Regions from separate parts of the Mangrovibacillus sp. Mu-81 genome, predicted to be linked through region 1. Evidence: riboswitches for the same ligand, from Rfam matches in the RefSeq annotation. Region 1 holds a riboswitch; the other holds the start of a gene.
What was found. Region 1 has a riboswitch for FMN ahead of ribD (bifunctional diaminohydroxyphosphoribosylaminopyrimidine deaminase/5-amino-6-(5-phosphoribosylamino)uracil reductase RibD). Riboswitches for the same ligand answer to the same signal wherever they lie in the genome.
Positions count from the first base shown of each region.

Region 1 (4,426 bases):
CTGTAATTGGCGCACAAATCAGACCCCTTCCTTCTTTCGCCATGAAATTGATGACTTCAGGTGTGGCTTTTTCGGCAAGTGCCACAAAGTCGCCTTCATTCTCACGATTTTCATCATCCACTACGATGACTATCTTGCCTTTTTTAAGATCTTCTATTGCTTCTTCGATCGAATGAAACACATGAAACTCCTCCTCTTTTAGTCAGCAAAACCGTGTTGACTCAAAAAATCATAATTTATAGTACTCGGGGTACTTTTAGAACCATTAACCCTTTCATAAAAGCGGTGAAAGTACTTTGCCATCACGTCGCATTCCAGGTTGACAGTCTCACCTGTCTTCTTTTCACCTAGAATTGTATCTCCCCTGGTTTGGGGAATAAGGGAAACCGTGATGGAATCGTCGTTCACCCCAAAAACAGTCAAGGACGTACCGTCTATTGCCACCGACCCTTTCATGATAAAGAAATGGGAGAGTTCTTCAGGGATGGAAATGTCGATATAAACAGCATTCTCCACTTGTGCAAGTCTCTTTATCGTCCCTATTCCGTCTACATGTCCGTTAACAAAGTGACCGCCAAATCGTCCTCCCGCAGCCATGGCTCTTTCCAAATTGACATGGGAGCCACCAGACAAGTCTCTCAGTGTCGTTCCAGCGAAAGTTTCCGGCATGACGTCGACTTGGAACAGCCTTTTCGAAAAAGAGGTAACCGTCAAGCATACTCCGTTCACACTTATACTGTCTCCAATGTGCACATCTTTCAAGACCTTATCTGCCGCAATTGTTAATGTCATGGATGCAGCCGATTTCTTTATTTGTTCAAGTTTTCCTATTTCTTCTATTATTCCGGTGAACAAGCCCTCTTCCTCCTTTCATGCTTTATGGATTTTTTGGAACAGCTGTAATTTTGATATCTTCTCCTATGGACATGACAGAATTGATTTTCATTTCCATCCCTTCTGCAATCGTTTCAAAGCCGCTTCCTCCGAAGCTTGTAAAAGCCTTTGTGCCGCCTACCAGCTTTGGGGCCATATACACGATAAGTTCCTGAAATGCCCTCTCTTTAAGAAATGAGCCGTGGACCAGGGAACCGCCTTCCACATATAAAGATTGAATCGACCTTCTTCCCAGCTCTCTTAACAAGGAATGCAGCCTGATCTTCTCTTCAGGAAGTGAAATTACTTCACATCCTGCTTCTATGAAAGGAATTTTTTTGTCATCCTTTACTGCCGTGCTTGTAACGATAAGAGTCTTGCTCTCCTTGTTCTTTACAACATGCGTTTCTAAAGGTGTTCTTAAATGAGTATCCAAGATTATTCGAATGGGGTTTTTTCCACCTTGGGGCAAACGGGTGGTAAGGTGCGGATTATCGCGGATGATGGTATTGACTCCAACTAATATCGCGTCATGCCGGTGACGATCGAAGTGGACGTCCAGTCTTGATTCTTCGGAAGTGATCCATTTACTGTCTCCAGAAGATGCAGCAGTCTTGCCGTCCAGTGTAACGGCGGATTTCAAGGTCACATAAGGTGTTTGATGCCTCATAAAATGAAAGAAGTGCTTGTTGAGTTCCAACGCTTCATCGCGGCATGTTCCTACATGTACCTCAATTCCTTCGTTTCTTAATTGTTCTATGCCTTTGCCTGAAACCAATGGATTGGGATCTGTGGATGCGACGAACACTCTTTTTATACCGCTCGAGATAATGAGCTGTGCACATGGTGGTGTTTTCCCATAGTGGGAGCATGGTTCCAGCGTCACATATATGTCCGCACCTGCTGCCTTTTCTCCAGCTGCTTGAATGGCATGTACTTCTGCGTGTCCTTCCCCGGCTTTCAAATGGGCTCCGATACCGGCGATCGCTCCATCTTTCACTACGACTGCTCCGACTGCAGGGTTTGGTGATGTTTGTCCCTGTGTGGCTTTGGCCATATTAATGGCAAGTTCCATATAATCTGAGTGTTTCATTCGTTAACCCCCTTTCCTGATAAAAATAAAACCCCAAGTAATTAAACTTGGGGAGATCGGCATGACAAATAAAGTATTTAATGATCAATTTCTGATAATAAAAACTCCATCTATCCTTGATTGGTCAATGACGTATTATTACTTAATCATGTAAATACTGCCTTTCCTTCTCCCATCCAGACTATCACTGTCGGCTTTGGAGTTTCACCAAATCCACCGTCTGACCTTCAGTCAGCCGGGTCACGGACTGAGAGCATGCTGCTCATCACCGCCGGTAGGGAATTTCACCCTGCCCCGAAGGAAACCTATTCGATTATCATTATTCTATCATAGTTTCTCCCGTGCATCACGCAAGATGCTTATTATTTTGATTTTTTCCTGAATGGCAAGATTCAAACAGGTTAAACATCACTTTTTCAAAAGAAAAATGCTCCCATAACGGAAGCATTCACTCTTTCCTATATTAACTTTCTGCACTCTTGCGCACAATGGAAACACGCTTTTGCACAGTCCTGACAGTGCCTGTGATCATGTGATTTGCACTCAGAACCGCAAGCTTCACAGATCTCAGCACATAAATGCAAGATCCCAGTCACAAATTTGCTGCTCCGTTGGATGGCATTGATTGAGTAGCCACAGATTTCCGCACAGTCGCGGTCGAGCTCTATGCACCGCATTATCGGCAGTTCTTCTTTTAAACTCGCATGATAACAAATATTGCAAGCTTCCATGCACCTTTCAAGTGCTGTGAGAACTTCCTTATAGGCTGCATTCATTTCCCTCACCTCCGTTACCCTTTTTAGCGTCCCCTATCCAACTTAAAGGATAACCTACGATGTAAGAAAATAATCACGGTCCACCAGCCAGAGAAAAATGAGCAGCCAGTCATCTGATTCAGAATACGCTTCATAAAAAGTAATATAGCTGTGGTGACTATCGAACAGCTTTTGAAAGCTTTGGGGGAGAAAGCCTTTTTGTAGTGAGAGTTTGTTTACCCCCTGATAATTCAGTATCCATCGTTTATTACCCTTATAAAGGAGGATCGTCTCGCTTCTTTTTTCATTTCTCCATTCAACGGCAGTGGTGCTGTGATATTTCAACCTGAAATCAAACCTGTCACCTTCATGGGCTATCGCAATCCGCCTGCTCCATTTACAGATCGAAAGGGATTTATTGTTTTTTCTGTGAAAGATAAAATGCTTAGGGTTATTAATTATTGAATGTCGTTGAAGCGAGTATTGCGACCATCCATTCGATTTCAAATAGAAAAAGCCTTCTTTCGTATTGATTCCGATCAATGAATGGCTGGAAGCGGGAATATTTTCGTAAAACAATCTCCGTGCTTTCTCGATCTCTTTTTTCATACTATAGCTTAAATACAGGTTGGTCAGTGCAGGAATGAATAGCAGGAGGGGGAAGTAATAGAGTGTTTTCACGACAAATAACATCCCCACACCCATCATGAAGTACATCACGCTATGATAAAGGAGGGTATTTTGTTCATTCTTATAAATATGATAAAGGTTCATGAAATGCTCGTCCTTTCCACGAATCACTACCATATTTATGTTCGTATTTTAGAAAAAAGACCCTTTATCGAAAGTAAAAAGGGAAAACATATTGTCCGGGGAAGGAAACTTCACCATACATAAAAAGCCTGCTGTTTAATAACAGCAGACGATTTCTATTATTCATACAGTTTATTCATGCGGGAGACTTCTTCTTTGACCGTCTCGTATAGTGGAGCAGGCGATATGACATTTGCCTGCGACCCGAAGTTCAGTATCCAATTGATCAGCCCTCCGCTCACCCTCGCTTTGACTGATAAGATGAAATGATCTTCATCATGCTTTTGAATATCCACATCCTTGCCGAACTTGTCGATAATCACATTGATGAGGTGATTTTTAAATTTAATTTTGATCCATTCCTCATCACCTGCAAACATATGAAAGGTCGACTGTACATATTTAGATACATCAAACGATTCGTATGGGAAAGATTCATTCATGATATTCACATTCCGCAGCCGGTCAACCCGGTAATGACGGATTTCACCAGCCTCGTAATAATAGGCGATCAGATAATAGAAGTCATTGGCCCAGGTTAAAGCATATGGCTTCACTTTATACAGGCTGCCGTCATGGCTTAGTTTGAAGTTCTTATCCATGTCGTACCGTCCATATTGAAACGTGATGATCCTCCGTTCCGATATAGCCTGATGAAGGTCATGAATCGCCAATCTGATAAACGGGCTTTCACTCTTTATTGATGAATCAACCTGAATCTCATTCTGGAGTTTTTTTCCTTGATGTGAGCTCGTGAGCTTTCTGATTTTACCGATCAACTGACGGGTTTCCTGTCTGGTAATGAATTTCGCTGATACAACTGCATCCACCAGCATACGGAGTTCGTATAATTCAAAGAGTCGGTACTGATGGCTGTAGAACTTTGGCAGCC
Region 1 is NZ_JBAJHU010000008.1:142,051-146,476, reverse strand. Features, by position in the region: gene V6B33_RS16250 (bifunctional 3,4-dihydroxy-2-butanone-4-phosphate synthase/GTP cyclohydrolase II) at 1-181, opposite strand, end outside; gene ribE (riboflavin synthase) at 199-855, opposite strand; gene ribD (bifunctional diaminohydroxyphosphoribosylaminopyrimidine deaminase/5-amino-6-(5-phosphoribosylamino)uracil reductase RibD) at 878-1,966, opposite strand; FMN riboswitch at 2,127-2,272, opposite strand; gene V6B33_RS16235 (hypothetical protein) at 2,797-3,495, opposite strand; gene V6B33_RS16230 (helix-turn-helix transcriptional regulator) at 3,654-4,426, opposite strand, start outside.

Region 2 (4,426 bases), on a different contig from region 1:
ATCCTGCATCAAGGAAAGAAGCGGTGAAACGATGACCACCTTTCCCTTGAGCAAATATCCAGATAACTGGAAACAAAGGGATTTCCCCGTGCCTGTAGGAAGCATCGCCAAGGTATCCCGGCCGCTCATTACAGATTCAATCACTTCTCTTTGCCCCCGCCTGAATGATGAGTAGCCAAACCTCCGTTTAAGCTCTAGCTTTAGATCCATTTTTTTCACCAGCCTTTGCAATCGCGATTCTGATTTGAAAGTATGATAAATGAGGAAGTCTGTCTTTTATCGGTTTCAATCTCTTGGTACCCAGTTCCTCGATTACTGAAGCAGCAGCATGAAGTTCTTCTGGGGTAATGAAGCAGTCTGTATTGAAATGATTCAGTGTTAAGATGATTTCGACAAAATGATCCTCTATCGTATTTACCTTAAGTTTTCTGATCTTTGATATTTCCCTGATCGTATGGCCCTGCCTGTAGAGCCCGAAGGTTTGGGCCGTCGAGATCGTCAAGTTTCCCTGCTTCTCGCCAACAGTACTTATTGAAGTTAAAATAGGAAATCCTTCCGTATCCTGATCTACTTTCATCAATATTCCATGAAGTAAGTCAAGAAATCTAAACCGATATTCCTCGACATGAAGGTGTAATTTTTCGGCTGTCTGCAATTCAGTCAATCCATAATCCCTGCAGCCAGTTAATCGAAAAACAAGAAGGGAAGGATCTTCTTCCAATTCGCTCAACATCTTTTGCAGCTCCCTGAACAAGGCAAATGACAACCTGTCTCTTTCTGGCGTTTCCCTAAGGAAGTGCTTGATCCATTTCTGTATACTGCTGCCGCGCTGGACAGGAAAATAAGACGTTTCTTTATCATTATGGTTAGAAAGAACTTGTACGAGTAAATTAATCCTTCTCCAAAACACATTTGCTCGATCACCATATTTCAACCCATCCATATGCTTCGGAAAAAAAGTGGCAGGCTCAGTCTGCATGTATGTGTCTATCCCTTTTTCCGTCACCACTGCTTTAAACTCTTCATTCAGTTTGATGAAATTTCCCGCTTTTAATTGGTCCACCTTTTTGTTGAAGAAATCACGGGAAAGATTGGGAAGCGAAAGAAAAAAAGAGTTCAGTTGAAACAAATGTGCATCCTGTATAGACTGAGAAGACTTTTTCCCTTTAAGGATATGATAAACAGAGTAAATAGAACGTTCACCATTTAACTGCCTTAAACAATATACTATTACATAGTCAAGATACGTCATGGTATTTCTCCTCTGTTTGCAGGTTATTGTCAAATATTGTACCATGAATTTCATCCTTATCGATGTTTTGTTTTTAACAGTTAGGATAAATATAATAAATACAGTCTAACTATTGAAATGTTTAACATTCCTCTATAAAATATAAATTAGGTTATTTTTCTAAATAATTTTATGTATAATGAATGTTTAATTATATAGAATTTTCTCAGGAGGTTTTTTCGTTGCCAAAATATACAATCGTTGACAAAGATACATGTATTGCATGTGGTGCCTGTGGAGCTGCAGCTCCGGACATTTATGACTATGATGATGAAGGGATTGCATTTGTGACCCTTGATGATAACCAGGGGACTGTCGAGGTACCGGATGTTCTTGAAGATGACATGGTCGATGCATTTGAAGGCTGTCCGACAGATTCAATAAAAGTTGCAGATGAACCATTTGACGGGGACGCCCTTAAATTTGAATAGTCACGGTTTAAAAAGCGGCCAATCTCTGCCGCTTTTTTTTTTGTTAAACACCCCGTTTCACTCTGGTTATCAATAGAAAAAGCTCTGTCGGCAATAGCTGACAGAGCTTTCTTTATAATCAATCTTATGCCGCTCTTTTTACAGTGACCTGTTTGGAGAGCCAGCCCTGAAGTCGAATGAATAATAATAAGAATACTATCGTTACCAAAGCACCTTTGAGGATGTTAAAAGGCACAATTCCCGTAATGATGATTCCTGCTGGCAGTTCGAAATTCATGAAATACTTGTATGCAGGAAGCAGGACGAAATAATTGAGAATCCCCAGTGCGATGCTCATTACGACAGTCCCTGTGATCAGGCCCGCCAGTAATCCTTTTTTAGATTGATACCGGGAATAAACGAAATAAGTCGGCAGAATCAAGAATACACCTGCTGCAAAGTTTGCGAAATGCCCGATTGGAACACCCGTATCACTTCCAGTCATGACATAGTCGATGATATTTTTGAACAGTTCAACAAGAATGCCTGCAATCGGCCCTAGAGTAATGGTGGCAATCAGTGCTGGAACATCGCTGAAATCAACCATCAAAAATTTAGGGAATGGCGGAATTGGGAAGTTAAACAGCATTAATACATACGAAATGGCACTTAACATACCAACCGTTACAAATGTGCGTGTTGTCATTTTTTTCATTTTGCTTCTCTCCTTTTGGAGATTCATCTCTCTTCGAAGATCGTTCAGCCAAAGCAGCACCAAAAAAACTCCCAGATCAAAAAGTATCCCGGAGTTTGAAAAGGCGTACCCAAATAAACGTTCAGCTTCCCATTTCTAAACGTTCTGGCTAAAACCTTCATCTTCTCCCATCCAGACTGTACTGTCGGCTTTGGAATCGCACCAAATCCTGCCATTAAAGGCTCGCGGGCTTAGAAACCACAAGGGTCCCATCACCGCCGGTAGGGAATTTCACCCTGCCCCGAAGACGAATCTTATTTTTTTATACATTATCATTATACATAAAAACATAATCATTGGGAAGAAAAACATTTCGAATTCGAGGTAATCAACTTCCCTTCTTTATGATCAGCTTTTGGTGTGGATGAATGACATCAGTCATGGTAAGACCATTAAGGACCAGCAATTGTGTCAGATCGACATAATGACTTTTAGCAATTGAATGAAGCGTGTCCCCGTTCTTTACAATATACAAATAATCATTGGATTGGACAGGGATGACCAGTTGTTGATGTACTTTAACATGCGAAGAATCCAAATCATTTTCCTTTTTCAATTCCTCAACAGTCTTTCCATACTGTTTTGAAATGCCCCATAATGTTTCATTCTTTTTTACAGTATGTATGAAGCGTGACTCCGTTACATTTTCCTTGATATCGTTTGTCTCCTGGTCTGGAACCTTTTCCAGGTTCACCGATACGTCCATTGTCTGATATGGATCATGTTCTTTGGCAAAGACAAGCTGACCGATTTCCCCTTCGCCAAATAGTTCAAAGGGATTCACTGCATTCAATTTGTCCAGGGTCCATTTTCCTTTATGAACCTCAAAATGCAAATGGGCACCAGTGGAACGTCCTGTATTTCCTACACTTCCGATCCTCTCTCCCTGTGCTACACGCTGATTCTCCAATACTCCTCGATCATTCAAGTGTGCATACACAGTTTCATATCCATTGTCATGAATGATGAAAACAACATGTCCATAACTCTCCGAAAAATACGATTTACTCACGATTCCACCTGCAGCTGCGTAAACCGGGGAACCGATATCCCCTCCGATATCCACTCCTTTATGATGGCCCGAACGAGTACCGTAAAGATCCGTTATGACTCCTTCCACAGGGAAGACCCACTTACTGCCTGTCTCATTTGCCATGGCCTTTACTTCCCTACCCGTAAGGAACATAATACTCACACAAAGTCCCAATAAGATCACGATCAAAAACCTTCTGGCATAATCTAAAAGCATGCTTGTCCTCCTAACACTTTTTAAAACGTTTAAAATCAAAAAAAGGATACTCAAAAATGTATGTAGTACTTTCCGAAAATATGAATTGTGAAAAATTCCCTTATGGTAGTTTGCCTTGAATGATGCGAATTATACACAAGGATGGATGTTCTTTATGGGGGAAGCTTCATCAAAAAAACGACCGGATGGAATCAAACCTCCCATCTCAGTCGTTCATTGCACGCTATTCTATATCTTTTTTATTCGGACTTAAAGGCGTTTGCACCGGCTTTGTAAAAGAAAAACCATTCCATTGTGCCGGTTCGACGTTATGAAACTGCACTTGCTCAAAACCTGAACTTTTGGCTGTGAGGAGGATCCCTTCTATCATTTCCTGAGCAGCCTGAAAATTCATTGAATTGAGATCCACTTTATCACTAAATGAAATATTGACGATATTCTCCTCTTCTTTCACGCTCATTGAAAGATCTTTGGGTATGACACTTTTATAAAGGTCCGATTGTGTTTTTTTCATAGCATTTATCGATTGTTTTACATTTTCCCTGTTTATCGAATCCGGTACGAGATACCTGTCCCGGCCGTTAGGCGAATATAAATAAAACGAATGATGTAATGTCTGATCAAGCGGGATGGAAGATAACGCTCCGAGGTGGCCGAACTCAGGTGAGCTTCCATCTTGATTTTGCAGCTTGATTTCCTTGATATTTTTATCTTCAAAAGAA
Region 2 is NZ_JBAJHU010000005.1:230,091-234,516, reverse strand. Features, by position in the region: gene V6B33_RS13295 (RecQ family ATP-dependent DNA helicase) at 1-210, opposite strand, end outside; gene V6B33_RS13290 (helix-turn-helix domain-containing protein) at 188-1,252, opposite strand; gene V6B33_RS13285 (ferredoxin) at 1,474-1,722, shown strand; gene V6B33_RS13280 (ECF transporter S component) at 1,847-2,416, opposite strand; FMN riboswitch at 2,572-2,708, opposite strand; gene V6B33_RS13275 (peptidoglycan DD-metalloendopeptidase family protein) at 2,784-3,704, opposite strand; gene V6B33_RS13270 (GerMN domain-containing protein) at 3,928-4,426, opposite strand, start outside.
Region 2: it holds a riboswitch for FMN, as region 1 does, so the genes downstream of both, V6B33_RS13280 (ECF transporter S component) here and ribD (bifunctional diaminohydroxyphosphoribosylaminopyrimidine deaminase/5-amino-6-(5-phosphoribosylamino)uracil reductase RibD) in region 1, are expected to answer to the same signal.